DNA from 3 places in the Micromonospora sp. RV43 genome. Region 1 is predicted to be linked to each of the others. Evidence: riboswitches for the same ligand, from Rfam matches in the RefSeq annotation. Region 1 holds a riboswitch; each other region holds the start of a gene.
The links. A riboswitch is a leader RNA that binds a small molecule or an ion and turns the genes downstream of it on or off. The one in region 1 is predicted to bind cobalamin.
Positions count from the first base shown of each region.

Region 2: another riboswitch for cobalamin. It lies ahead of ABD52_RS20255 (magnesium chelatase subunit D family protein); the one in region 1 lies ahead of ABD52_RS05850 (ribonucleoside-diphosphate reductase subunit alpha).
Region 3: another riboswitch for cobalamin. It lies ahead of ABD52_RS27115 (peptidase); the one in region 1 lies ahead of ABD52_RS05850 (ribonucleoside-diphosphate reductase subunit alpha).

Region 1 is NZ_LEKG01000014.1:52,313-62,139, forward strand. It holds gene ABD52_RS05825 (DegT/DnrJ/EryC1/StrS family aminotransferase) at 1-746, opposite strand, end outside; gene ABD52_RS05830 (glycosyltransferase) at 873-2,072, shown strand; gene ABD52_RS05835 (condensation domain-containing protein) at 2,087-3,526, shown strand; gene ABD52_RS05840 (MFS transporter) at 3,565-4,800, shown strand; gene ABD52_RS05845 (ribonucleotide-diphosphate reductase subunit beta) at 4,822-5,850, opposite strand; gene ABD52_RS05850 (ribonucleoside-diphosphate reductase subunit alpha) at 5,841-8,174, opposite strand; cobalamin riboswitch at 8,352-8,568, opposite strand; gene ABD52_RS05855 (PrsW family glutamic-type intramembrane protease) at 8,689-9,534, shown strand; gene ABD52_RS05860 (LysE family translocator) at 9,622-9,827, opposite strand, start outside.
Region 2 is NZ_LEKG01000083.1:7,441-16,671, reverse strand. It holds gene ABD52_RS20280 (sulfite reductase subunit beta) at 1-138, shown strand, start outside; gene ABD52_RS20275 (precorrin-8X methylmutase) at 135-800, shown strand; gene ABD52_RS20270 (precorrin-2 C(20)-methyltransferase) at 797-2,299, shown strand; gene ABD52_RS20265 (cobalt-precorrin-4/precorrin-4 C(11)-methyltransferase) at 2,300-3,055, opposite strand; gene ABD52_RS20260 (bifunctional cobalt-precorrin-7 (C(5))-methyltransferase/cobalt-precorrin-6B (C(15))-methyltransferase) at 3,052-4,260, opposite strand; cobalamin riboswitch at 4,315-4,459, shown strand; gene ABD52_RS20255 (magnesium chelatase subunit D family protein) at 4,506-6,488, shown strand; gene cobO (cob(I)yrinic acid a,c-diamide adenosyltransferase) at 6,488-7,102, shown strand; gene ABD52_RS20245 (cobyrinate a,c-diamide synthase) at 7,096-8,457, shown strand; gene cobA (uroporphyrinogen-III C-methyltransferase) at 8,471-9,231, shown strand, end outside.
Region 3 is NZ_LEKG01000139.1:2,297-12,123, forward strand. It holds gene ABD52_RS27110 (hypothetical protein) at 8-493, opposite strand; gene ABD52_RS27115 (peptidase) at 529-1,572, opposite strand; cobalamin riboswitch at 1,671-1,807, opposite strand; gene ABD52_RS27120 (alkaline phosphatase PhoX) at 1,937-3,097, opposite strand; gene ABD52_RS27125 (beta-1,3-glucanase family protein) at 3,276-4,868, opposite strand; gene ABD52_RS27130 (hypothetical protein) at 5,040-5,480, shown strand; gene ABD52_RS27135 (tetratricopeptide repeat protein) at 5,546-7,249, opposite strand; gene ABD52_RS27140 (polysaccharide pyruvyl transferase family protein) at 7,551-8,876, opposite strand; gene ABD52_RS27145 (alkane 1-monooxygenase) at 9,024-9,827, opposite strand, start outside.

The DNA.
Region 1 (9,827 bases):
TCCCCCGGGGGCGTCCGGTCGCCGCGGTAGCGGCGCGAGTCGGCCCGCAGCTCCTGGAGCACCGGCGCGAGCGTGTCGTCGTCGGTGACCACGGCCCCGCCCTCACCGCAGGTGAGTACCTTGCCGTGCTGGAAGCTGAAGCAGCCGATTCGGCCGAGCGAGCCGGCTTGACGGCCCTGCCAGGTGGCGCCGTGGGCCTGCGCGCAGTCCTCCACGACGGAGATGCCGCGCGGCCTCGTGACCGCGTCGAGCGCCGGCACGTCGGCCATGTTGGAGGCCCAGTGCACGGCGACCACTGCACGCGGGTCCACCGACAGGTCGAGGTCGTCCGGCCCGACGCAGCCGGTGTCACGGTCGACGTCGACGAGCACCGGGACCAGGCCGGCGCGCAGCGCGGCGGTCGCGGAGGCGGTCCAGGTCAGCGCCGGTACGAGCACCGTCTCGCCGTAGCCGAGGCCGAGTGACTCCAGGGCCACCACCAGGGCGCTCGACCCGTGGTCGACGGGTACGCAGTGGCGGGTGCCGACGTAGCGGGCGAAGTCGGCCGCGAAGCGGCGCTCGAACAGGACGGCGTCGCCGACCGACGGGCTGCTGATCGCCCACCGGCCGCCGGTCAGCACCGCGGAGAGGTTGCCGGCGGCGTCCGGAGCGGGGATCGGCCAGCGTGGCCATGGACGGTCGGGCGGGCGGACCGGCCGGCCACCGTCCACGGCGAGCCGCCGGTCGAGAGGGATGGAGGTCGTCATGCCTTCGACCTTGATGCTCATCGATACATCAGCGGTACACACGCGATAGCCGGGACGGCCGGAGCCGTGTATCGGTGTTGTATCCCGGTGGTCGAACCTCGGGGTATGAGCCGATCCGCATCGCCCGTGGGCGAACCGACCGAACCTCGCGCCGTCGCGCGTGGCGTCTCCGTCGTCATCCCGGTCAAGGACCGGGTGGCGGAGATGCGCCGCCAGCTCCGCAGCCTGCGCGACGCCGCCCCGAACTGCCCGGAGCCGGTGGAGGTGGTGGTCGTCGACGACTCGGCGCCCGCCGCGGCCGCCGCGCACCGCGCCGCCTGCGCCGAGTACGGCGCCCGCTACGTGCGCGGACCCCGGCACGTCGGGGCAAAACGGAACCTGGGCGTCCGGCACGCCCGCTACGACCTGCTGCTGTTCACCGACTCCGACTGCCGGGTGCCGGCCGATCTGATCACCCGGTACGCGGCCCGGCTGCGCGCCTCCGGCGAGGAGGTCGCCGGCGTCACCGGCCCGGTGGTCGTCGAGCCCGGCGACAGCGCGTTCTTCCGCGTGATGCGCCGCTCGTACCTGCTGCTCGGCGACCTGACCCGGCCGCTGCACTACGAGCGCGTGTCCTGGGGCGCCGGGGCGAACATGGCCCTGAAGCGCTCCGTCTTCGAGGCGGTCGGCGGATTCCCGGAGGACTCCCCGATGCCGCTGGGCGGGGAGGACCTGCACCTCGGGCTGCTGCTCACCGACGCCGGCTACGCGCTGCTCACCGACCCGGGCGGGGTGATCACCCACGACACCGGCGTCGCCGACACCTTCCGCGCGGTCGCCTACCGGTTCACCACGTACGGGCGCTCCGAGCAGTGGCTCTGCCTCGCCCACCCGCACCGGCGCCGGTTCGTGCTCAACACCGCCAGCACGCTCGCGGTGACCGCCCTGGCCGGGCTGCTCACCGCCCGGCGCAGTGGAGGGCGCAGTCTGCTCGCGGTACCGGCCGTCGCGGCCGCCGTGATCGCCGCGAAGACACCCGGCCGGCTCGGCGGTGACCGGGGACCGCGCGCGGTGGCCGAGTCGATGGCCTGCGCGGCGATCGAGACGCTGTTCGACGGGGCCGCGTTCGTCACCTCGCTCCGGCTCGGCCGCCCCGACCTGCTCTTCACCGGCTTCCGCGCGCCGGACGAGGCGGACTACCAGCCGGACGAGGCGGATTACCAGCCGGACGGGACGGACTGCCAGCCGGACGGGACGGACTACCGGCCGGACGGGGCGGACCGCCGGCCGGACGAGGTGGACCGGCGACCGGTCCCGCCGGTGGCCGCGCCGCCGGTGGCGGCCTGACGGAGGGAGTCGCAGTGCCGACGACGTTTCCGCTGGCCCCCGGCCAGCAGATGATGTGGGAGTTCATGACCGCGCTCGACCCGGCCCGTCCCGGTGCCGCCCGGCTCGTGGTGGTGGAGTTCCGCCGGCTGCGGGGCACCCTGCGGGTCGACGTGCTGCGGCAGGCGATGCAGGACGTGGTGGACCGGCACGACGCGCTGCGGATGCGGTTCGACCGCATCGGAGTGGAGCCCGAGGTGCGGATCCTGCCGCACGTCGAGTCGCCGCTGGAGTACGTCGACCTGTCCGGCCTGCCGCCGGCCGAGCAGCAGGCCCGCGTCGAGCGGATCGCGTACGCGCACCGCAACGACGAGTTCGACCCCGGCCGGGCGCCGCTGTGGCGGGCCGCCCTGGTCCGGCTCTCCGAGACCGAGCACGTGCTCGCGCTCTGCTTCTTCCACATGGTCTCCGACGGCTGGTCGTGCCGCGTCGTGGTGGAGGACCTGTGCCACGCGTACGCGGCCCGGCTCGGCGCGGCCGATCCGCAGCCGCCGCTGGGCGTGGACCACACCGCGCTCGCCGCGCTCCAGGAGGCGGAGCAGGCCGGGAACGGCGTCGACGCCGCCGCCCGGGCCGCGTACTGGCGGGACCGGCTGCGGCCGGTGGAGCCGTACCAGTTGTTCCCGGCGTCGCCACCGGCGCCGGACGTCGCGCTCAGCGCGGAGGTGGCCACCCGCTTCGCGTTCCCGCCCGAGGTCACCGCGCGGCTGCGCCCGGCCGCCCGGCGGGCCCGCACCAGCCCGTACGTGCTGCTGCTCGCCGCCTACCTGGTGCTGCTGTCGCGGCGGGCCGGCCGGCCCCGGGTGGTGCTGGGCACCACCACGCTGGGCCGGGAGAGCCCGCTGTCCCGGCAACTCGTCGGCCAGTTCACCAACAACGTCTACCTGCCCGTGGCGGTCGCGGCGGACGCGCCGATGAGCGCGGTGGTAGACGCCGCGCACGCCTCGCTGGCCGAGGCCGTCGCGCACGCCACCGCGTTCCACCGGCTGGCCCGGGCGGTCCGCCACGACTTCGCGGCGATCCGCCCCTGGCCGGACAACCACCTGTTCGACGCCTGGTTCCAGTCCGCCGCGTCGGCGTCGCCGGTGCTGCACTGCCCGGGGCTGCGGGTCGAGCCGGTCGACATCACCGCCCGGCCCGCGCCCGGCACACCGCCGCCGGTGGTCGCCGCCGACGTGCCGCCCGAATGCCTGCCCGTCTGGGTCAAGCGGGGCTCACCGATCGTCGTGGTGGACGACGACCGGGCCGGCGGCGTGGTGATCCGCAACCGGGGTGTCTTCGGCGACGACCTCGTCCGTGGGCTCGTCGACGACTACGTCGCGGTGGTCTCGGCGCTCGTCACCGATTCCGGGACCACCCCGGCGGAGGTACACCTTCCTGACGGTGCGTGCTTCCTCGACCACGCGATCGGGTAGGAGTTCCGACGGACCGATCGGAGAGAGGTACGACGACCATGACGGACACCTCGACGAACCAGCACACGACGGAGCAGCCCGCGCCGCCGGTGCCACGCTCGGCCGTACGGGCCCGCTGGTCGGTGGCGCTGCTCTTCGTCATCATGGGCCTGGCCATCGGCGGGTGGTCGGCCCGCGTGCCGGAGGTGCGGGACGCGGTAGGCGTCGGCAACACCGGCTGGGGCCTGGCCAACATCGCCACGAACGCCGGGGAGCTGGTCTCCCTGGTCGTGGTGGCGGTGCTGATCAGCCGGATCAACACCCGCCGGCTGGCGCTGGCCGGGGCCGCGCTGATCCTGGTCAACGCGCCGCTGCTGGCCGCGTCCACCACAGTGGTGGCGCTTGTCGGCGGGCTGGCGGTCTGGGGCTTCGCGGCGAACCTGCTGGCCACGCCGATGAACGCCCAGTCGGTCGAGGTGCAGAAGCGCTACGGGCGGCCCATCCTGTCCACCTTCCACGCCGGCTTCAGCATCGGCATGCTGGCCGGCGGCCTCTGCGGCACCGGCGCCGCGGCGATCGGGATGTCCCCGTCGGCGCAGATGGCTGTCACCAGCGTCCTGCTGGGAGCGCTGCTGGTCGGTACGCACCGCTGGCTGCCTGATACGCCCCGGCAGGAGACGAAGGACGGCGAGGACCGGCGGCGGCTGCGCGACCGGTTCACCCCGCAGCTGCTGCTGCTCGCGGTGATCGCGTTCCTCGCCTCGTTCATCGAGATGGCCGGCGCACAGTGGAGCGCGCTGTACGCAACCGAGGTCGCGGGCGCTGCCGCGGTGCTCGCCGCGGCCACGTACACCTGCCTGTCGCTGGCCGCCACCGTCGCCCGGCTGTTCGGCGACCGGCTGGCCGGCCGGTTCGGGCGGATCCGCTTCGTCCGGCTGTCCGCGCTCGTCGCCACCGTCGGCGTGGCGCTGCCGGTGGCGTACCCCCATCCGGCCGCGGTGATGGCCGGCTTCGGACTGCTCGGCTTCGGCCTGGCGTGCGTGACCCCGACGGTGCTCGGCTTCGCCGGCGAACAGCCGGGCCTCACCTCGGGTGAGGGCGTCTCGGTGGTGGCGATGGGCCAGTGGCCGGGCGCGTTGCTCGCGGCGCCGGTGATCGGCCTGCTCGCCGGCGCCCTGGACCTGCGCAGCGCGTTCGTGGTGGTGGCCGTGATGGCGATCGCCGTGGTGGCGCTGATCGGGCGGGTCCGGGCGACGGCGCTGCCCGGCGAGAGCCCGGTCCCGCCCCGGCCGTGACGGCCGGGGCGGGGGTGGCGCTCAGAAGTCGTCGTCGAAGGTGACCGAGCCGGTCACCCCGACCTGGTACGCCGACACCCGGCGCTCGAAGAAGTTGGACAGCTCCTGCACGTCCTGCAACTCCATGAACGCGAACGGGTTGCCGCTGCCGTACATGGGGGCGATGCCGAGCACTGCGAGGCGCCGGTCGGCCACGTGCTGGAGGTACTCGCGCATGTCGGCCAGTGACATCCCGGGCACGCCCTGCCCCAGCAGGTCCTCGGCGAAGCTCACCTCGCACTCCACCGCCTCGGCCAGCATCTCCTTCACCTGCCGCTCCATCTCGTCGTCGAACAGGTCCGGCTCCTCGGCGCGTACGGTCTCCACCACGTCGAAGGCGAACGCCATGTGCATCGACTCGTCCCGGAACACCCAGTTGGTGCCGGAGGCCAGCCCGTTGAGCAGGCCCCGGGAGCGCAGGAAGTAGACGTAGGCGAAGGCGCCGTAGAAGAACAGGCCCTCGATGCACGCGGCGAAGCAGATCAGGTTGAGCAGGAACGCCCGCCGGTCCGCGCGGGTCCGTAGCTCGCGCAGCTCGAAGATCGAGTCGATCCACCGGAAGCAGAACTCGGCCTTGCGGGCGATCGACGGGATGTTCTCCACCGCGTCGAACGCGGCGAACCGTTCCTTCTCGTCCGGCACGTACGTGTCGAGCAGGTTCAGGTAGAACTGGACGTGCACCGCCTCCTCGAACAGCTGCCGGGACAGGTAGAGCCGGCCCTCCGGGGAGTTGACGTGCTGGTACAGGTTGAGCACCAGGTTGTTGGCGACGATGGTGTCGCCGGTGGCGAAGAACGCCACCAGCCGCGACACCAGGTGCCGCTCGGCCGGGGACAGCTTCGCCAGGTCGGCGAGGTCCGAGTGCAGGTCCACCTCCTCGACCGTCCAGGTGTTCTTGATCGCGTCCTTGAACCGGTCGAAGAAGCGCGGGTAGCGCATCGGCCGCAGGGTCAGGTCCATGCCGGGGTCGAGCAGCATGTGCCGGGTCGGTGCGGTGGTGGTCACTGGCATACCTCGCAGCTCTCGGGGTTCTCCAGGGAACAGGCCAGCGCCTCGTCGTCGCTCACGGCGGAGACCACGCCGGAGACCGGGGCGAGCACCGGCGCGACGGTGGCCTGCTGGATGCGGGTGGCGGGACGGGAACGCAGGTAGTAGGTGGTCTTCAGCCCGGCCTTCCAGGCGTACAGGTACATCGAGGACAGCTTGCCGATGGTCGGCGCGCTCAGGAACAGGTTCAGCGACTGGGACTGGTCGATGAAGGGCGCCCGCGCGGCGGCCAGGTCGATCAGCGCCCGCTGCGGCAGCTCCCAGGCGGTGCGGAACAGCTCCCGCACCGGCGTGGGCAACTCGGTGATTTCCTGCACCGAACCCTCGGCCCGCTTGATCCGGTCGCGGACCTGCGGCGTCCACAGCCCGCGCGCCTTCAGCTCCCGCACCAGGTACGTGTTGACCTGGAGGAACTCCCCGGACATGGTCTCGCGCTTGAACAGGTTGGACACCTGCGGCTCCACGCACTCGTAGCAGCCGGCGATGGAGGCGATGGTGGCGGTCGGCGCGATCGCCACCAGCAGCGAGTTGCGCAGCCCGTGGGCGGCGATCCGCTCGCGCAGCGCCGCCCACCGTCCGGCCTGCGCCGGCTCCGCGCCCCACAGGTCCGGGTGCAGGTCACCCTTCGCGGCCCGGGTCTGCGGGTACGCCGGATGCGGCCCGAACCGCTCGGCCAGCCCGGCGGAGGTCTCCAGCGCGGTCAGCAGGATCTCCTCCTGCACGCGAGTGGACAGCTCCTTGGCCTGCGCCGAGTCGAACGGCAGGCGCAGCGTGAAGAACGCGTCCTGCAACCCCATCAGCCCGAGCCCGACCGGCCGCCAGCGCGGGTTCGACGCCGCCGCCTGCTCGGCCGGGTAGTAGTTGATGTCGATCACCCGGTCGAGGAACACCACGGCGGTGCGGACCGTGGCGCGCAGCCGCTCCCAGTCCACGCCGTCGGCGGTGACGTGGGCGCCGAGGTTCACCGAGCCGAGGTTGCACACAGCCGTCTCGGCGTCGTCGTTGACCTCCAGGATCTCGGTGCACAGGTTGGACAGGTGGATCACGTTGCCCGGCTCGCCGGTCTGGTTGGACAGCCGGTTCGCGGCGTCCTTGAACGTCATCCAGCCGTTGCCGGTCTGCGCGAGCGTGCGCATCATCCGCCCGTACAGGTCCCGGGCCCGGACCGTGCGGACCGCGTTCTTCTCCGCCGCCCGGTACGCGGCGTCGAACGCCTCGCCGTACAGGTCGGGCAGTTCCGGGGCGTCCGACGGGTCGACCAGCGACCACTCGCCGTCGGCCTCGACCCGGCGCATGAACTCGTCCGGGATCCAGTTGGCCAGGTTGAGGTTGTGCGTACGCCGCGACTCCTCGCCGGTGTTGTCCCGCAGCTCCAGGAACTCCTCCACGTCCGGGTGCCACGGCTCCAGGTAGACGCAGGCCGCGCCCTTGCGCCGGCCGCCCTGGTTGACCGCGGCCACCCCGGCGTCGAGCGTCTTGAGGAACGGCACGATGCCGTTGGACCGGCCGTTGGTGCCCCGGATCAGCGCGCCCCGGCCACGCACCCGCGACCAGGAGATGCCGATGCCGCCGGAGAACTTCGACAGCTTCGCCACCTGGTGGTACCGCTCGTAGATCGAGTCCAGCTCGTCGCGCGGCGAGTCGACCAGGAAGCACGACGACATCTGGGTGTGCCGGGTGCCGGAGTTGAACAGCGTGGGGGAGCTGGGCAGGTACGCCAGGCTGGACATCAGCCGGTAGAAGCCGACCGCCTCGCCCGGGGTGCGGGACAGCCCGCAGGCCACCCGCAGCAGCCAGTACTGCGGCGTCTCCACCACCAGCCGCGACTGCGGGTGCCGCAGCAGGTAGCGGTCGGCCACCGTACGCAGTCCGAAGTACTCGAACCGCAGGTCGCCGTCCGGGTCCACGGCGTCGTCGAGCTTGCGGGCGTGCCGGGCCACGAACGCGGCCGTCTCGTCGCCGATCAGTCCCAGCCCGTGCGCGTAGGCGATCGACTGGCTGAAGCTCGCCACGCCCTGTCCGCGGACCTCCTTGTCCACGTACGCGGCGAGCAACCGCGCCGCCAGCTTCGAGTACTGCGGCTCCTCGCCGATCAGCTCCGCCGCGGTCTGGATCGACAACCGGTCCAGCTCGGCGGTGGTCGCCCCGTCGTAGAGCCCGCTTATCGTCTTCGTGGCCACCCGCAGCGGGTCCACCTCGTCCAGGTCGGCGACCCAGCGCTCGACCGCCCGGACGATCTTGCCGACGTCCACCGGCTCGGTGTCGCCGTCCCGCTTGCGTACCCGCATCGCCGGCCGGCGGGTCTCGGACCCGCCGGTTCCGGACGGGGGACTCTCCTGCACGACAGTCATGACCTCTCCTCGCTGTCACCGTCTGGAGACGGCGGGAGACGCCAACGGGCGCGGCGCACGGCCGGCCCGGCTGCTGGCGTCGGTCGTCCCGCGCGACCTCCGGCCGCCGTACGCGGAGGCGTACGGCGCGCTGGCAGGTCTTCGGACTCGCGGGCCCGACCGGGGTCGCCGGTCGCCTACCGGCCGTCGCTTCCCAGGCCGGTGGCCCAGTGCTGTTGACGGCTGTCGTTCCCACTCACCGCTGCGGGGCAGTCCCGGATTCCCACCGGGTTCCCTCTTGCCTCGGCCCCGCCCCGAAGGGCTCGGCCGAACCAGCTGCGGCACCACCATATATGGCGGTGAGGGCTTGCGTGCAACACCAGATGTCGTGTCGGCGTGTCGGAATGATCTCACTGTCCACAGTGCCTACCCCCGATTCCGGCGCGACCCGGCGGGCGCGATACTCGGCGGTATGGGGAATACCGGACGCCGCTGGGCGTGGGTGGCGGTCCTGCTCGTCGGCGTCGGGCTTCACCTGCTGGTGCTGGAGACACTCGCCGGCACCGGGACCGTCACGTTCGTCCCGGCGCTGATCGTGCTCGGCGCGTGCGTCGCACCCGCCACGTTCCTGGCCTTCGCCCAGGGACGGCCGGCCCGCCGCCCGGTCCCCGGCTCCGTCGTCGGCGTCGCCGCGCTCCTCGGCGGCGTGGTCGGCGTGGTCGCCGCCGGCTGGCTGGAGTACGGCACCCTGCACCGCCTCGGCGTCCTGCCGATGGCGCTCGTCGGCCTGGCCGAGGAGACCGCCAAACTGATCGTGCCGGCCGGCATCCTGCTGCTGTGGCGGCGGCACCCGTCCCCGGCGCAGGGCCTGGTGATCGGCGTGGCCTCCGGCGCCGGGTTCGCCGCGCTGGAGACCATGGGCTACGCGTTCGCCGCGTTCGTCGGGTCGGAGGGCAACCTCGGCGCGGTCGAGCGGACGCTGCTGGTACGCGGTCTCACCGCGCCCGCCGCGCACCTGGCCTGGACCGGGCTGACCGCCGCCGCGCTGTTCACGTTCGCCGCCGCGCCCGGCGGCCGGAAGCTGGCGGCGTTCCTGCTCACCTTCGCCGCCGCCGTCACGCTGCACACCTGCTGGGACACGTTCGGCACCCAGCCCGCGTACGTGTTCATCGGCGCCGTGTCGCTGGGCTGGGTGCTGCTGCGCCTGCACCTGGACCGCGAGCGGCCGCCCGCGTCCGGGACGCCGGCGGAGTCGAACCGGGACCGGCCTCATGGTCATCGCCAGTTCGCCGAGGTGGCGGGGTCGGAGCACTTCTGATGCCGCCACCTCGGCGTGATGGAGTCGATCAACCGGCCCGGGCATTGCCGACGCCCCACCGCGCCCCGCCACTCGCCCCGGTGCGTCTCAGCCGGCGGCCAGCCGGACGCCGAGCGCGACGAAGGCGACAGCGCAGAGCCGGTCGACGCGCCGTGACCAGCGGCTGTCGCCCCACCGCCTGGCGAACCGCCCGGCGCCCACCCCGAGCGCCAGGTCCACGGCGAGCTGCACCGCGACGAACAGCACGCCGAGCAGCACCAGCTGCGCCGCCACCGGGCCCGCCTCGGGCCGGA
Region 2 (9,231 bases), on a different contig from region 1:
CGCGTCACCGCGCACCTCGCGGCTTCCGGCGGCCGAGTGGACGCTCCCCTGCTGGAGGAGATCCGCGCGCTCGGCGCCGGCGAGATCGTCGTCACCCCGTACCGCACCCTGCTCGTCCCCGATCTGGAGAACGCATGAGTCTCACCACACCGGCACGCCGCTACGACTACGTCACCGACGGCGCGGCGATCTACGACGCCTCGTTCGCCACCATCCGTGCCGAGGCCGATCTTTCGGGTGTGCCGGCCGACGCCGAGAAGGTCGCGGTGCGGATGATCCACGCATGCGGCCAGACCGACCTCACCCGCAACCTGGTGATCCACCCCGGCCTGGTGGCCGCCGCCCGCGGGGCGCTGGAGGCGGGGGCGCCGATCCTGACCGACGCGCACATGGTCGCCACCGGCGTTACCCGCGCCCGCCTGCCCCGTGACAACGAGGTCCGCTGCTTTCTGCACGAACCCGAGGTCCCGGCGCTTGCCCACCGGTGGGCAACGACCCGGTCGGCGGCGGCGGTGTCGCTGTGGACCGACCACCTCGCCGGCGCGGTCGTCGCCTTCGGCAACGCCCCCACGGCCCTGTTCCACCTGCTGGAGATGCTGCGCGACGGCGCGCCACGACCAGCTGCGATCATCGGTACGCCGGTGGGATTCATCGGCGCCGCCGAGTCCAAGCAGGCGCTCATCGACCTCGCCACCGACGCCCCCGGCCTCGACGTGCCCTATCTCGTGGTGACCGGGCGCCGGGGCGGCTCGGCGATGGCCGCCTCCGCGCTCAACGCCCTCGCCCGGGAGGCGGAGTGACCGGGCGGCTGTCCGGCGTCGGGGTCGGCCCGGGTGATCCCGAACTGATCACGCTCAAAGCCGCCCGGCTGATCGGCGCGGCCCAGGTCATCGCCTACCACCAGGGTGTCGGCAAACAGTCCAACGCGCGCCGCATCGCTGCCGGGCTGTTCCCGGACGACGTGATCGAGGAGGCGCTGGTCTATCCGGTGACGACCCAGAGCACCGAGCACCCGGGCGGGTACGCCGGGGCGATGGCCGACTTCTACGCCGAAGCCGCCGAGCGGCTGCGGGCCCACCTTCGTGCGGGCCGCGACGTGGTCGTGCTGGCCGAGGGCGACCCGATGCTCTACGGCTCGTTCATGTACCTGCACGACCGGCTCGCCGGCGAGTTCGACACGCAGGTCGTCGCCGGTGTGCCCGCCTTCGCCGCCGCCACCGCCACCACCGCCCTGCCGCTGGTCCGGCAGACCGACGTGCTGACCGTGCTGCCGGGAACGTTGCCCGAGCCCGAGCTGGCCCGGCGTCTCGCCGACACCGACGGGGCGGTGATCATGAAGCTGGGCCGGACGTTCACCAAGGTCCGCTCGGCGCTCGAGCAGGCCGCGCGCGTCGAGGGCTCCTGGTACGTCGAACGGGCGTCGATGACCGCCGAGCGGGTACTGCCTGTCGCCGACGTGGACCCCGCCACGGTGCCGTACTTCTCGATCGTGCTGGTCCCCGGCGACACCCGGCCCGGAGTGGCCCGTTACGACCTCCCGGCCACCAGGGTCACCGAACCTTATCCCGGCGCCGAGGTCGTCGTCGTGGGCCTCGGCCCCGGTCCCGATCGGTGGCTCTCCCCCGAGGCGTCGCAGGTGCTCGCCGAGGTCGGCCACGTCGTCGGCTACGGCCCGTACGTCCAGCGCGTCGCGCAGCGCCCCGGACTCGTCCGCCACGCCTCCGGCAACACGGTCGAGCTCGAGCGGGCCCGGCAGGCGCTCGAACTGGCGCTCGCCGGTGAGCGCGTCGCGGTCGTCTCCGGCGGTGACGCGGGCGTCTTCGGCATGGCGTCGGCGGTGTTCGAGGCCGCGGAGGACCCCCGCTACGCCGGCGTCGCCATCCGTGTCGTACCCGGGATCTCCGCCGTCCAGGCGGTCGCGGCGCGCGCGGGCGCGCCGATCGGGGCCGATTTCGCGGTGATGAGCCTGTCGGACCGGCTCAAGCCGTGGGAGGTCGTGGTCAAGCGGCTGCGCGCTGTCGCCGAGGCGGATTTGGTGCTGGCCCTCTACAACCCGCGCTCACGCTCACGCACCGAACAGGTCGCGCAGGCCCGGGCCGTGCTGCTGGAGCACAAGTCCCCCCGGACGGTCGTGGTCGTGGGCCGCGACATCGGCCGGGCCGGGGAGAGTCTCACCGTCACCTCGCTCGGCGAACTGGACCCCGGCAGCATCGACATGAAATGCCTGTTGATCATCGGCGCCTCGGCGACGCGAGTCACCGCGGCCGGACGTGTCTGGAGCCCGCGCTTCGTGCCCTGATCAGCCGCGCACGCGGCGCTCGCGACCGGCCGAGTAGAGGAACGACTCGCCGCCACGGACGTCCCCGGCCAGCGCCGGGCCGACCAGGATGACCGCTGCCTGTCGCAGACCGGCCTGCTCGACCCGGCCGCCGATGTCGGCCAGCGTGCCGCGCAGGATGAGCTCCTGCGGCTGCGACACCCGGTGCACCACGACTATGGGGCAGTCGTGGCCGTAGTAGCCGGCCAGTTCGGCGGCCAGCTCGCGGGTACGCGTGACCGCCAGGTGCAGGGCGAGCGTCGCGCCGGTCGCGGCGAACGCGGCGAGCTTCTCTCCCGACGGCATGACCGTGGACCGGGCCTGCGCGCGGGTGAGCACGACCGACTGGGCCAGCTCCGGGACGGTCAGCTCGGCGCCGACGGCGGCGGCAGCAGCCGCATAGGCCGGCACGCCGGGCGTGACGTCCCACGGGACCCGGGCGGCGTCGAGCCGGCGTGCCTGCTCGTGCACCGCCGAGTACAGCGACGGGTCACCGGAGCACAGCCGTACGACCTCGGACCCGTCGGCGTGTGCCTGGACCAGGTGCGTGGTGATCTGGTCCAGGTCGAGGTGCTGGGTGTCGATCAGCCGGGCGTCGTCACGGCAGTGCTCCAGCACCTCGGCGTCGAGGTACGTGCCCGGGTACAGGCACACGTCGGCGGACTCGAGCAGGCGTACCGCGCGGAGGGTGAGCAGGTCGGCGGCGCCGGGCCCGGCCCCGACGAAATGGACGGTCATGGATCTCCCTTGACGATGGACCACTGGCTGACTGCCCGCGCGGGCGTCCAGCCGGTGAAGCCGCCGAGCGGTTCGGCGCGTTCGACGTGCAGGCGGACGAGTTCACCGCCGCGCCGGCTGTGCTGCTCCAGCAGCACCGCCTCGGTCTCGGCGGTGACACCGTGCACGACGAGCCGTCCACCTGCGCCGAGCGCATCCCAGCAGGTGTCCAGCACGCCGGGGACGGTGGCCCCGCCGCCGACGAACACCGCGTCGGGACGGTCCAGGCCGGACAGGGCCCCGGGCGCCGAACCCTCGACCAGACACAGACCCGGCACGCCGAGGGCAGCGGCGTTGCGGTGCACCAGCGCGGCCCGGTCGGAGCGGGGCTCCACCGCGATCGTCCGTGCCGTCGGCCAGGCCCGCATCCACTCCACACCGATCGAGCCGCTGCCGGCGCCGACGTCCCACAGCAGCTGACCGGGCGCGGGCGCGAGCCGGGCCAGGGCACTGGCCCGCAGGTCACGTTTGGTGATCTGCCCGCCGTGCTCGAACGCGTCGTCGGGCAACACGCCGCCCGAGGCCCAGCCCGGACCGGCACCGCGAACTTCGACGGCGAGAACGTTCAACCGCGGCACGTCGTTCAGGTCCCACCCGGCCGCGGTGGTCGCGGTACACGACTCACCGGCGGCACCGAGGTCACCGAGCACGACCAGCCTGGACTGCCCCCAACCGAGCCCGGTCAGCACCGCGGCCACGGCCGCGGGTGTCGTCTCGTCGCTGGACAGCACGAGCAGCCGGCGCCCGGCCGAGAGCGCAGGCACGATCAGCCGTAGGTCCCGGCCGACCAGGCTGACCGTGGTGACGGACTCAGCCGGCCATCCGAGACGTGCTCGGGCGAGGGCTACCGAGGAGACCCCGGGCACGATCGTCACGCGCTCCGGGCCCAGGACGTCCAGCAGCGTCGTGCCGATACCCGACACGAGCGGGTCGCCGGAGGCCAGCACGACAACCGGCCCTCGCGCGGAGGCGAGCACACCTGGCAGATTGTCCCGCAGCGGCGACGGCCACGCCACGCGCTGCTGGCCGTCGACGGGCGGCACCGCCTCGAGGTGCCGCCGCCCGCCGAGCAGCGTCGCGGCCGCCCGCACCAGCGCCCGGGACGGCTCCGGCAGACCCACCCACCCGTCAGCCCCGATCCCCACCACGGTCACCCGCTCCTCCATGGAGATGCACCCTAGCCGCCCACCGGCCCTTGCCCCGGCCACCGGGGCGTCTATGGTGATGCACAGGTTCGAGGTGCCCCACGACCGTGGTCACGGGGAGAATCTGGGAAGCCGGTGAGAATCCGGCACAGGGCCCGCTGCGGTGATCCAGGCATTGACCTGGGAAGTCCGAAGACCGGCCTCGATCCGATCCACGGCGCATGCCGCGTCGTGGACCGCCATGGCAGATCGAGCGGGAGCCCTACATGCCAGCGCAGTACCCCTTTTGTGCCGTCGTCGGCGCCGACGACATGACTCTCGCCCTCACCCTGGTCGCGATCGATCCGCTCATCGGCGGTGTCCTGATCCGCGGGGAGAAGGGCACTGCCAAGACCACTACCGTGCGCGGCCTCGCCGAGGTGCTCCCGGCGGTACGGGTCTATGCGGGCGACCGGTTCTCCATCGACCCGGACGATCCCTCGGCGGTCTGCCCCGACGGGCCGTTCGACGTGCCCACGCCCGTCGTCGAACGGCCGGTACGCCTCGTCGAACTACCCGTCGGAGCCGGCGACGACCGGGTGACCGGATCGCTGAAGCTCGATGCCGCGCTGCGAGACGGCGTCGTCGCGTTCGAGCCTGGCCTGCTGGCCCGGGCCCATCGTGGCCTGCTGTACGTCGACGAGGTCAACCTGCTGCCGGACCACCTGGTCGACCTGCTGCTCGACGCCGCGGCGACCGGCCGGGTCAGCGTCGAACGCGACGGTGTCTCGGTCGAGCATGCCTCCCGGTTCGTGTTGATCGGCACGATGAACCCGGAGGAGGGCGAACTGCGCCCGCAGCTGCTCGACCGGTTCGGCCTGACGGTCGAGGTCGCCGCCCCGCGTGACCCCGTCCTGCGGGTGCAGGCGGTCCGCCGCCGGCTCGCATTCGACGCCGACCCGGAGGGCTTCGCCACACGCTGGGCCGGCGAGCAGGAAGCCCTGCGCACCCGGCTGGCCGCCGCCCGGCGCTCGCTGGCCGGTGTCGTGCTCGACGACGAGACGCTGACCAGGATCGCCGAGCTGTGCGCCGCGTTCGACGTGGACGGCCTGCGTGCGGACCTCGTCACCGCTCGCGCCGCCGCGGCGCACGCGGCCTGGCGGGGACGTACGCGAGTGACACTCGAGGACATCCGCATCGCCGCCCGTCTCGCGCTGCCGCACCGCCGCCGCCGCAACCCCTTCGACGAGCCCGGCCTGGACCAGGACCGCCTGGACGACCTACTCGGCCACAACGACCCCGACCCCGGACCCGACGGTCCCGGCGGCGGTCTGCCCGACGACACCGGGCACGACGGATCGGCCGGGGACGTGCCCGGCTCTCCCGGCGAGAGCCCGCCCGTACCGGAGCCCGAACGGCAGGCCGCCACATCGATGGCATCCGCGGGCGAGCCCGCACGTGCCCGCTTGCTGGTCGTGAAAGGAACCGGCGACGGTCAGGCCGGCCGGCGGTCCCGGGCACGAACACCGCAGGGCCGTGTCGCCGGGCAGCGGCGGCGCACGTCCGGCGACGGCCGGCTGCACCTGCCGGGCACCATCACCGCGGCGGCGCCGCATCAGCATTCCCGGGGTGGCTTGACCGGCGGTCGCGGCCTCGCGCTCGTGCCCGGCGACCTGCGCCGGGCCGAGACCGTCGGGCGCGAGTCGAACCTCGTGCTGCTGTGCGTGGACGCGTCCGGTTCGATGGCGGCCCGCCGCCGCATGGAGCAGGTCAAGACCGCTGTGCTGTCGCTGCTGCTGGACGCCTACCGCCGCCGGGACAAGGTCGCACTGGTGACGTTCCGCCGGCACACCGCCGAGGTCGTCCTGCCACCGACCGGCTCGGTCGACGTCGCCTCCCGCCGCCTGGCCGACCTACCGGCCGGTGGCCGGACCCCGCTCGCGGAGGGCCTGGAACGCAGTGGCGAGGTGCTGCGCCGGGAGGCGCTGCGCGACCCGTCCCGCCGGCCCCTGCTCGTCGTGGTGACCGACGGCCGCGCCACCTCCGGCCCGGACCCGCTGGGTCGTGCCCACCGCGCCGCCGCCGCGCTCGCCACCAGCGGTGTCCAGGTCGTCGTCGTGGACTGCGAGACCGGACGATTCCGGCTCGGCCTCGCCGCCCGGCTTGCCACTCATCTGAGGGCCGAGCACGTGCCGCTCGGTGAAGTGACCGCCGACGGGCTCACCGGGGTCGTTCGCACGGCGACCGCTCCGCGGGCGGGGGTGGCCTGATGCCGCAGGGTAAGCCGCTCACCGTCGCGGACGACGGCAGCACCACCCGCCAGCGGCGCAACCGGCCGCTGCTGATGGTCCACACCGGAAACGGCAAGGGCAAGTCGACCGCCGCCTTCGGCATGGCGATGCGCGCCTGGAACCAGGGCTGGGACATCGGGGTGTTCCAGTTCGTGAAGTCGGCCAAGTGGCGCATCGGGGAACAGACCGTCCTGGAGAGGCTCGGGCTGCTGCACGAGCAGACCGGCGAAGGCGGGCCAGTCGAGTGGCACAAAATGGGCTCCGGATGGTCCTGGAGCCGTAAGAGCGGCACCGAGGCGGACCACGCCGCGGACGCCGCCGAGGGCTGGGCGGAGGTGAAGCGCCGTATCCAGGCGGAACGGCACCAGCTCTACATCCTGGACGAGTTCACCTATCCGATGCAGTGGGGCTGGGTCGACGTCGGCGACGTCGTGGAGACACTGGTCCACCGTCCCGGCCGTCAGCACGTGATCGTCACCGGGCGCCGGGCCGACCCCCGGCTGATCGAGGCAGCCGATCTGGTGACCGAGATGCAGCACGTCAAGCACCCGATGGACGTCGGCCAGAAGGGCCAACGAGGCATCGAATGGTGAGCCTTCCGCGGCTGATCGTCGCGGCGCCGGCCTCCGGCCACGGCAAGACCACGGTCGCGACCGGGCTCATGGCCGCGCTGGCCGCGCGCGGGCACACCGTGTCGGGGCACAAGGTGGGGCCCGACTACATCGACCCCGGCTACCACGCGCTGGCCACCGGACGCCCCGGCCGCAACCTCGACCCGCACCTGACCGACCCCTCACTCGTGATCCCGCTGCTGCTGCACGGCGCACGCGACGCGGACATCGCCATCGTCGAAGGGGTCATGGGCCTGTTCGACGGCCGCATCGGCGGCGACGGTTTCGCCTCCACCGCGCACCTCGCGGCCCTGACCGCCACCCCGATCCTGCTGGTCGTGGACGTCTCGCACACCTCGCGCAGCGTCGGGGCCGTCGTGCACGGAATGGACACGTTCGAGGCCGGCGTCACCGTCGCGGGTGTCGTGCTCAACAAAGCCGGGTCCGCCCGCCACGCCGCCGAGGCGGCCCGGGCGGTGGAATCCACCGGCGTACCGGTGCTCGGGATCCTGCACCGCGACCAGGGTGTCAGCGCCCCGTCGCGCCACCTCGGGCTCGTGCCGGCAGCCGAACGTGAGGAGGCCGCCGCCGCCCTGGACGTGCTGGCCGAGCAGATCGCCCGCCACGTGGACCTCGATGCGGTGCTGCAGGTGGCACGCACCGCACCCGATCTGGACGCCCAGCCATGGGACCCCGCCGCGCACGTCCGGCGGCCGGGCGCCGGATCACCGGTGGTTGCGGTCGCGGCCGGGCGTGCCTTCACCTTCCGGTACGCCGAGACGACCGAGCTGCTGCAGGCGGCGGGCTGCACCGTCGTCCCGTTCGACCCGGCCCGCGACCAGCGGCTTCCCGCCGGGACACGCGGGCTGTACCTCGGTGGGGGGTTCCCCGAGGTACACGCGTCCACGCTGAGCGCCAACACGACGCTGCGCCACGAACTGCGCCAGGCCGTCCTCGACGGCGTCCCCACCGTCGCCGAGTGCGCCGGCCTGCTGTATCTGTGCCGCTCCGTCGACGGCCATCCCATGGTCGGGGCGCTCGACGCCGAAGCAGTCATGACGCCGCGCCTCACCCTCGCGTACCACCGTGCCGCACTCGGCTCGGACCAGCTGCTCGGCGAGCGGGGAACCGCTGCCACCGGCCACGAATTCCACCGCACCACCGTCACACCCGGTCACGGCGAGCACCCCGCCTGGCGCATCGAGGGCCGCAATGCCGGATTCGCCTCCCCCAGCCTCAGCGCGTCCTATCTGCACGTGCATTGGGCTGGGCAACCGCATCTGGCCCAGTCGTTCACCGAGGCCGTACACCGGACGGCTGTCTCCTCAGCACGTTAGGAATCACCGTCACATGCAGCTGAACCTCACCGGCCGTAGCGTGCTCGTCCTCGACGGGAGCGCACCCGCCGCCGTCACGGTCAGTGCGCTGCTGCACAGGCGCGCCCTGGTCACCGTCGCCGCGCCGGCCGTGTGCGCCGCGCTGGAGGACCTCGCCCTCCGCGGGCGCCTGACCTGGGTCACCACCCCGGTCGACGAGAGCCGGTTCGACGTCGTGCTGCGTACCGTCGCACCCTCGGAGGCCGGGGCACCGGCAGCGGTCCGAACGGCCGGACACGTCACGCTGGTCGGCGCCGGCCCGGGCGATCCAGGGCTGGTCACCGTCGCCGGACGCGCGGCCGTCAAGCAGGCCGACGTGATCCTCACCGACCGGCTCGCCCCGTGGGAGGCCCTGAAGTGGGCGCGCCCGGACGCCGAGATCATCGACGTCACCAAGGTCCCGTACGGGCGGAGCACGAGCCAGGAACAGATCAACGCGCTGCTCGTCGAGCACGCCCGCGCCGGACGGCACGTTGTGCGGTTCAAGGGCGGCGACTCGTACGTCTTCGGCCGCGGCTTCGAGGAAGTCACCGCGTGCGCCGAAGCCGGCGTCCCCACCACCGTGATACCCGGCGTGACCTCCAGCATCGCGGCCCCGGAGCTGGCCGGCATCCCGGTCACCCACCGCGGACTCGTGCAAGGCTTCACCGTCATCTCCGGCCACGTACCGCCCGGCCATCCCGACTCGTCGATCGACTACGCCGCCCTCGCCCGCACCGGCACCACCCTCGTGGT
Region 3 (9,827 bases), on a different contig from region 1:
GTCACACCTAGGGAGCGGCGATGCTCGGCGGGGCGCCGGCGCCGAAGGACCAGCCCTCGACACTGCCCGGCGCGGGGTTGTAGCCGGTCGCCCCCGACGTGCTGTAGGACCAGGAGCCGCCGCTGGACGCATGCCAGTACGACCAGTACGCCGTGGCCGGCGGGGTGTTGACGCACGGCTCCGTCGCGGCGGTGGGCTTGCCGTTGATCCGGCAGACGAAGGCCAGGCCCCAGCGGGCGGTGCCGGTCACTGTGAAGCCGGCGGCCTGGAGCGCGGCCAGGCCGGTGGCCGGATCGCCCGGCGCACAGGCGACCTGGACGCCGCCGCCGAGCGCGGCGAAGTCGACGACCACAGTGACTCCCGAGGTGCCCGCGCAGGCGGCGGCGTGCGCCGCCCGGGGCGCGGGTTCGACTGCGGTCAGCGCGACGCCGGCGACGACGGCGGCCAGCAGGCCGGCCAGCCAGGTGCGGACTGTGGAACGATGACGGAACACGGATCCTCCTGTGATCGGGCGAGCGGCGAAGGGGTTCACGGGCAGGCGAGCGCCGGTGCGCCGGGGTCGGCGCCGGCGGCGGACAGACGGGCGTACCCGATCCCGGTGAGACCGAGGACGGCCTGGGCGGTCGCCCGGGGTGCGGTGGCCGGGTCGAAGCCGCCGCCGTCGAAGTCGACAGCGCCCCTGTCGGCCGGCGCCCCGGCGCAGCCGACCTGGAGTCCGGCGAGGAATGCCCGGGCCCGCGCCCAGGCCGGCAGCCGGTGGCCGTCGCGCAGGGCCTGCGCGGCGAGGCCGGTGCTGTTGGCGTTCGGCGTGCCGCCCGCGTTGGCGAAGCCGCCGTCGGCACGCTGAACGGACACCAGCCAGCGCAGCCCGGCGGCGGCGTCGGCCGGACGGTCCGCGGCGCGCAGCGCCTGTGCCGCGAGCGCGGTGGCGTCCACGTCGGACGTGCAGACCGGTTGCGCGGGCAGCAGCGGGTAGCCGCCGTCCGGGCACCGGGTGCCGGCCAGCCAGGCGGCCGCCGCCGGTGGCGCTCCGCCCGCCGTACGGTCCAGCGCCAGCAGCGCGAAGGATTGGCTGAACGCGTTGCTGTAGTCGCCGTACGCGGACCGGTCGCTGAACCTGCCGGCCGGCGTCTGGAGCGAGCGCAGCCGGGCGATCAGGTCCACCCCGCCGACGCCGGCCGGGTCGCCGCCGCGCACCTGCACGGCGAGGGCGAGCTTGGCGGTCGCACCCGCGTACGCCTCGGAGACGCCGTCGCCGAGGTAGCCGTCGCGGATGTCCGGCCGGGTGACCCAGGCCAGCGCGTCGCCGCCGTGGTCGTCGGCGACGCCGGTGGCGGCGAAGGCGAACACGGCGTCGAGGGTCAGCCCCTGGTCGGGGTACGCGACACCGTCGAAGACCGCCTCGAAGCGTTCGCCGTCGACGAGTTGCCGGGCGAGCCAGCCGCCGGCGGCCTCCGGACGGGTGAGGGCGGCGCGCTCGGGGGCGGCGACGGCGGGTGTGGTGAGGGTGAGAGCAGCGAGTACGCCGCAGAGGAGCGCGAGCAGGCGGTGCCGGCTTCGGCGGACGACCATCGGAAGCGCCTTTCCGGCCCGGCGGTCGTCGAAAGCCCGGACGACCGCGGCAACGCCGCGTCGACCGGGACTCCGACCCGTGGGCCACGACGGGTGGGGAGCGGATGCACGCGTACGACGGGTATTCGGGCTCGCCGCCGCAGATCTCTCTGGGCGGCCTACCGTTGCGGGCCAGCGCCGGATTTCGACCGGTCTTCCCCCGCACGTACACGCGGTGGTTCAGTTGTCGCGACAGTCTGCTGTGGCCGGAGCGCCGATGTCAATGCGCCAGGATCCGGACACGTGCCGTGACGGCCGGCAGGACGCCCGGTGAAGACCGGGCGTCCTCGACCGCGTGGTCACTGTCAGCGGGGCCGGGAGCCGGTCATCGGCGGAACGGCCCGGTGACGCAGTAGGTGATGCCGCCGGAGGACGAGCCGGTCGTGCCGCGTTGCGACGAGAAGTACAGCCGGTCCCCCGCCGGGGTGAACGCCGGCCCGGTGATCTCCGAACCGCTCTGTCCGGTGATCCGCAGGAAGACCGAGATCTTGTCGTCGGGCGTGATCATGCAGATCTCCATGTTCCCGCCGTCCTCCGCGACGTACAGGTCACCGGCAGTGGACCCGGTGATGTTGTCGACCCCGGTCAGCGGAGGGGTGCCCGGACTGACCAGGTTGTCGTCGTAGGCGAGCTCGTACGTGCCGGCGGCCAGGTTGACCTGCCACACGCGGTTGTCGCCCTTCGTGGTGAACCAGACGGTGTCATCCGCGTAGTGACAGCCCTCGCCGCCGTTGAACGTCTTCGCGCCGGACACCTGCTGCCGGGTCGGGGTGGGCGAGCCGTCCGGGTCGGGCACCGTGGCCCAGGTGAACGTGCCGGAGGTCGCCGTACCGGCGCGGAAGACCTGGAGGGTTCCGGCGGAGAGGTCGCCCCAGGTGGTCGGCACGAACCGGTAGAACTTGCCGTCGGTCTCGTCCTCGGTCAGGTAGACGACCCGGCGGACCGGGTCGGCCGCGGCCGCCTCGTGCTTGAACCGGCCCAGCGCGGGACGCGCCACGGCGGTCCCGCCGAGGGGGTACGTCTCGAAGACCCGCCCCAGGGACACCTCCTCGCAGGAGAGCCAGGTGTTCCACGGCGTCTTCCCCCCGGCGCAGTTGTTGTTGGTGCCGGAGAGGATCCGCGACGCCCCGACCACGGCGCCGCTGGAGTTGAAGACGAGGCGTGAGGCACCGCCGCCCGCACCGGCTGACACCTCGGAGTTCGACACGTAGATCCAGCCGGTGCCGTTCGGGAACACGGCGCCACCGTCCGGAGCGTCGTGCCAGGTGTACGACGTCCCCGGCACCGTCCGACGGGATCGTGCGACGATCGAGCTGGTGAAGCCGGCCGGCAACTGGATGCCGTTGGCGTCGGCGGGCTGGAGCCCACCGTAGGGGCCCGCCGCGTTCTGCGCCGGGGCTCCGTACGCCGCCGACCACGCGGTGAACGGCAGCGCGACAGCGCCCGCACCGACGACAGTGGCCCGCAGCATTGCTCGACGATCCATGGAACCTCCTCGGTAGGTTCCCCAGATCTGACCGGGCGGAGCTTACGCACATCGATCTGTTGGATGAACGTCGATGGACGCCTCGGTGCGCGGCGTCGTGTCACCGGCCGTCTCGTCCGTCGCCTGCCGGTGACGGGAGCGACTCGCGGTCGGCCCCCGCCACCGTTCGCATGGCTGGTCAGCCCTTGCGCCACTTCTGGTTGGCCGTGCCCCCGCAGTCCCAGAGCTGGAGCCTCGCGCCGTCGTTGCCGTTCCAGTCCTTGATGTCGACGCACTTGCCGGCCTGGAGGTTGACCAGGTCTCCGGCCGCGTTCAGGGTGAACTGCTGGGCGCCGGTGCCGTTGCAGGTGTAGAGCTGCACCGCCGCCCCGTTCGCGGTGGACCCGGCGTCGACGTCCATGCACTTGTTGTTCTGGCTCTTGAGCGCCGTGCCGCTGAACGTCCACTTCTGCGCGTTGGTGTTGTTGCAGTTCCACATCTGCAACGGCGCGCGGTCGACGAAGTTGGAGCTCGGCACGTCGATGCACTTGTTGTTCCAGTTGCTGACCACTGGCACCCCGGTGGTCGGGGTGCTGCCGCCACCGCCGGTGAACGGGCTGAGGATCAGTCCGGCCGAACGGGGATCGCCGTCGTGCACCAGCGACTCGAATCCACCGACGTCGTCGAAGGCGAACGCGTACGCCCGGCCGTCGGTCATGTTGGCGTGGATCAGGCGTGCGTACTGGTTGGTGGGGTTGCTGCGGTAGAAGTCGGCGGCGTTCGTGCTGGGCTGGGTGTCGACGGTGCCGAGCGTGCCTCGGTTGAGGGCGGCGCAGAGCGTACGCGAGATCGGGCCGACCACCTGGTCGTTCGGCGCGGGCAGGTCGCCGTCACAGCCCCAGACGCTGGCCGAGGAGGGCCGGTTGAAGGAGGCGACCACCTGGCCGCTGCCGTTGGTGAAGGTCATGGTGTTGCCCGAGGTGCGGCCGTAGTACCGGATGGCCGGCTGGTCGGCGAAGGGCGCCACGGTCAGGGTCTTCGTGGTGTACGCGTTCCACGCGGACGCGATGTACGAGTCCAGGTACGTGGTGCTCAGCAGGCCGGCCCCGGCCGCCTTGCCCGGAGCCAGGACGCGTAGCACGGTCCCGTCGGAGCGGGTGTGGACGGTGCCGGCCCAGCCCGGCTGCGCCCGGATCCCGTCGATGACCGCGTTGCGTCCGTTGGCCACCACGTCGCCGGTGCGCTTGGTGACGCCGTTGGCGCCGGTCACGGTGACCGCGTGCGGGATCGCGAACATGTCGACCTGGGAGCTGTTGAGCCACAGCCCGGAGTCGTTGTAGGTGAACTCGCTCCAGTCGAAGAGGATGTCGCGGTTCGCGTCACCGGCCGCCCAGGGCGCGGGCTGCACCAGTCCGTCCGGGGTGAGGAAGAACTTGAGCTTCTGCCCGAGGGAGAAGTAGGCCCGGCCGGAGAAGCCGCGGGGGAACTGGATCGTGGTGCTGCCGCCGTTGCCGGGGCCCGGTATGGAGACGTCCGGCGCGGGTGACGGCGGGAGCTGCCCGCCGGTCCACGGCACGAAGGTGCCGCCGGAGGTGACGTAGCCGAGTCGGCCGGAGGACAGCTGGACGCCGATGACGTAGAGGTGGACCGGGTCGCTGCGGCCGGTGGTGTTGGTGACGGTGACCGGCAGCAACGCCGGTCCGACCGCCTGGGCGGGCGTGGCGACGACGGCGCCGGTGAGCCCGGCGAGCAGGGCGGACGCGGCGGCGAGCAGCCTTCTTCGGAGACGCATGGGGACACCTCGCGGGAGACGGGGGGACGGGAGAGCGCTCTCTCAGCAGGGTCCAATTGTTAATATTGTTTGTCAATAGGTGGTTGCCTATGGATCAGGGCCACGGCGAAGGTCACCGGTTGATTAAGATCCACTACGGAACAGTCGACTGTGGATTGGGTAGGTAGGTACATGAAACGCATGCTTTCGGCGCTGACGGCGCTGGTGACCGTCGCGGCGGGCCTGACTGTCGGCGCCCCCGCCGCCCAGGCGGCCGGCTCCTGCTCGGGGACCATCACCTACAGCCAGGTGCAGTCGTCCGGGCTCGGTGAACTGGTGATCTACTACAACAGCAGCAACGGGGGCACCAACAGCGCCTGCTTCTACCACCGCGGCGCGGCGTACGGGAGGTCGGCGCCGACCTTCGTGCAGATCTACCGCTGCGCGGAGCGGTCGGGCGAGGGCGCGCACTGCACCCGGTCGGGCGGCGCGGACACCAATTCCGGTGACTTCAGCTATTACGCCGGCCCGGTCGCCGTCACCGGTACGGCGAACTACTGCGTCGAGGCGGTCGGCTACATCGGATGGGCCGGTGAGCGCCACCAGATCTACAGCCGCCGCCAGGGCTGCTGAAACCGCTCCCCTTCCCCGGACCGGGGCCGGCGCACGATGAGCGCCGGCTCCCCGGCCGGGCCGGGTCAGACGGCCAGCGCGCGGCGGCACCTGGTGAGTTCCGCGCGCAGATCCCGGCGCAGGGCGCGGTCCAGGCCGGGCTGGGCGAGCGCCTGGGCGAAGTCGCGGGCCGCCTCGTCCCACCGGCCCAGCCGGGCCAGGGCCGTACCCCGGTTGTAGCGCGGCACGGGGGCCTCCGACAGCGCCACCGCCCGGTCCAGGTCGGCGAGCGCGGCGGCCACGTCGCCGCGCTCGAACCGGGTGGCGGCCCGGTTCGTCCACGCCTCCACCAGTTCGGGGTCCCCGTTCAGGGCCCGGGTGAGCAGTTCGTCGGCCTCGGCGGGCCGGCCGCGCTCGGCGAGGACCAGGCCCAGGGTGCACAGCAGCGCGGGCTCCTGCGGAGCGCCGGCCAGCCCGGCCCGCGCACCCGCCTCGGCGGCATCCAGCGCGCCGCGCTCCACGTGCAGGTTGACCAGGGCGATCCGGGCGTCGAGGTGCCCCGGTTCGATGGCGAGCACCCGCTCCAGGTCGGCGCGAGCCCGCTCGGGGCGGCCCCGCTCCTGCTGGAGCACGGCCCGGTTGTAGTACGCCTCGGGCAGATGCGGTCCCAGCCGGATGGCGGCGTCGTAGTCCCTGATCGCGGCTCGGGTCCGGCCCGCCGCCCGGTGGAGGGCGGCGCGGTCCACGTAGTACTCGCAGTTGTCGGGGTCGTGGGCGATCACGGTGTCCAGATCGGCCAGCGCCCGCGCCGGGTCGCCCAGCGCGAGGTGAACCTGCGCCCGGTTGTGGCGCAGCCGGGCCAGGTCCTGCGGGCGTTCGCCGGGGCCGAGCGCGGCCGTCAGCCGGGTCAGCCCGTCGTCGACGAGCCGCAGCGCGCGGTCGGGCCGGCCTGCCCGGCTGTCCAGCAGCGCCAGGCCCTGCTCGTAGAAGACCGTCGACAGCAGCCGCCGGCGTGGGTCGGCCAGTTCGGCGGCGAGGCGCAGCGCCACCTCCAGCCAGTGCCGGGCCAGCGCCGGGTCCTGGTCGGCCGGCGGCAGGTGCCGGGCGTGCAGCATGGCGGTGGCGTACGCCGCCGACATAGTGATCTTCGGGTCGTCGGTGACGGCCCGCGCCTCGTCGTAGAGGTCGAGCGCCTCGGCGGCCCGGTTCAGAGCCGCCAGGGCGGTGGCCAGGCCGGTGGTGAACGCCCACCAGTGCCGCAGGTCGCCGTCGGGGGTGACCGCCGCCCGCCCGCGCCGGGCGACCCGGGCCGCGTGGTGGTAGTAGCCGCGGGCCAGGCTGTCGCCCAGGGCCCGTCGCAGCGCCTGCGGGGTGCGCTCGTCGGGCGCCGGATCGGGGGCACCGTCGTCGCGCAGGTCGAGGCGCACCGGGGCCGGCCCGAGCCGGCGGGCCAGCGCGTCCAGCAGTTCGGCTGTCGTCTCGTCGGCGCCGGCGACGTGATCGAACCGGACGGTCACGGGCCGCCGGAGCGTGCCGGCCCAGGCCGCCACCAGCTCCGCCGCGCCATAGGCCAGGCAGGCGGTACGGCGGGCGGGGTGGAAGCGGATCGGCTCCTCCTCGGCGGCCGGCCGGGCCGCCGGGTCGAGCTGGGGGGCGATCGCGTGCAGTTCGACCGCGTGCCGGGCCGCCAGGCGGGGCCGGTCGGCGGCGACCCGGCCGAGGAAGGCCGAGACCCCGGCGTACGGCCCGTGGTCGCGGTGGCAGTCGTAGCGCTCCGCCCCGTCCGTCACCGCAGGGCCCACCGCCGCAGGGGCGGGCGCCCGGGAGCGCCCGCCGGGCCGGCAGTTACCAGCACCACTCGATCCACAGGCGGCGTGCGCCGGACACCAGGCGGAGTGCAGTCGTGCGACGGATGGTCATCGTCCTCATAGGAACCTCCGATGTGATGCACCTCAGGGCTGGCCCAGAGCGTAATGCCAGTCGATGGAAATAAGAAGGGTTCTCGCGATTCGCGGCGGGCTGATCGCACCGCCACGCCGAACGCCGCCGTCGCGGCGCCGGCCATTCCGCTGCCGAGCAGGCGTACGACGGTCAGCGCGACAGCATCCGGCGGACCCGGCGGCCCACCGCTTGCTTGACCTGGTCGCGCAGTGGCTGCGCGCGGCGTGCCGTGAGCTTCTGCTGCAGCGTCCGGTTCTCGTCCCGCAGCCATTGGATGCGCGTCAGCAGTTCCTCGGCCGTGTAGGCGGAGGCCGGCCGGACCGCCGGCGGGTAGACGGTTCGGCGGACCTGCTCGTCGAAGCGGGTGGCGCTGTCCCCGTCGGCGAACGACAGGCCGAGGTCGTGCTTGGCGAGGAACGCGGTGATCCGCGCGAAGCGCTCCTTGTGGCCCTCGTTCAGGGCCGTGTAGTCGGCTTCCTCGTAGAGTCGGGCGGCGTCGACGTCGGCCGGCACGTCGCGCATCAACCGGTGCGGGATGTCGAAGTAGCGGGCCAGTTCCAGGGTGCGCGAGTCGTGTGCGAGGAGATACCCGGGAGTGCCGGAGATCAGCGCCGTGATGGTGCCGTGGATCCGGGTGCCGAAGGCGAAGTCGAATCCGGAGAGATACTCCATCCAGGGCCACGGGTCCATGAACATCCGCACCTTGTCCTCGACGAAGAGCGGGTGTGAGGTGTGGATCGGCATGTCGTCGGTCTTGCCGCGCAACTTCGGTGCGTCGCCGTAGAGCAGGGTGCCGAGGGTGTACAGGCCCTGCGCCACGTAGCGCAGATTCGGGTAGCGCTGGTGGTGGTGCTGGACGATCGGGGCCAACGCGCGGACGTACGGCGAGATGACGAACGCGAGCCGATCCTCGGTGTCCAGGGTGGCCTTCGCCTTCTCGACCCGGAGGCTGTCGCCGTGCAGGAACATCGACGGACAGCCGATCTGCTCGACGGCGGAGAAGCCCAGCGTCCGCAGGTAGTTCTCGCTGATCTCGCCGCGTACGCCGATGCTGTGCGATCGGTCCAGCACCGCCCGGCAGAACGCCTTCACCGGCTCGTCGATCGGACGCAGGTACTCCCGGTCGCCGTCCACGTCGGTCTGCGCCCCGACCCCGAGCACCACCACCGGGATCTTGAGCCGCTCGATCAGCCGGGTCATCGACGTCAACCGGTTCACGTAGTCGTGTCGGAACGCGTTCGCCAGCGGGATCACGAAGACGTCGTACTTCTCGTTGATCTCGTCGGCATCGCGCGGGTCCGTCCGGAACCGCGACGGGGTGATCTCCGCCGTCGAGGTGGACAGCAGCTTGTGCGCGGCGTGGCTGAAGACCAGGTTGCCGCTGTTCTTGCCGATCCAGTCCCGCTCGTAGGTCTCCTCGGCGGTGACGACGTCGAACGGGCCCTTGCGGGCTCGCAGCAGGATCCGCTGGTGCATCCGGGGTGTCCACCCTTCGTCCCGGACGCCACGGCGCCCGGCGAGGCCGAAGCGGCGCGACCGGCCGGGCACGGCCCCGTTCCGTGCAGGAACCGAAATCCTACGCCCTGACACGGAGAGGTGCCGTCAGACCTACACCGGGTCGGGTCAGGCGGCGTGGACCGCTGTGGTGTCCGCTGCGGGCCGGCCGTAGCGGCGACGCAGTCGGGCCTCGGCGCGGGGGTTGCGATTGGCGAGGTTCAGGTCGCCGCCGTAGTGCGCCAGAACCCGTGGGTTCATCACCCGGTACCACAGCGGCGGAACGAGAGCCAGCATCACCATCGAGGCGTAGCCTCCGGGCAGTCGCGGCGAGACGTCGAAGCTGCGCAGCGTCTGGTAGCGGCGCAGCGGGTTGGCGTGGTGGTCGCTGTGGCGTTGTAGCTGGAAGAGGAACACGTTGGTGACGATGCGGTCGCTGTTCCAGCTGTGCCGTGGGTCGACCTTCTCGAAGCGGCCGGTGGCGGTGCGCCGACGGCACAATCCGTAGTGCTCGAGGTAGTTGACCGCTTCCAGCAGCGAGAAGCCGACGATCGCCTGCAGGAACAGGAAGGGCACGAGCCGCCACCCGAACACAGCGATCAGCAGGGCGAAGAGCACGACGGTCATGAGCCCGGCGTTGAGCAGGTTGTTACGCAGCGTCCACGGGCTCCTGTGCCGCAGCCGGAAGCGGCCGATCTCCAGCCGCCACGCCGAGATGAGGCTGCCCCAGACCGTACGCGGCCAGAACGAGTAGAAGCTCTCCCCCAGCCTGGCGCTGGCCGGGTCCTCCGGTGTGGCGACACGGACATGGTGCCCGCGGTTGTGCTCGACGTAGAAGTGGCCGTACCCGGTGGGCGCGAGGGCGATCTTCGACAACCACCGCTCGACCGTTTCGCGCTTGTGGCCGAGCTCGTGTGCGGTGTTGATGGCCAG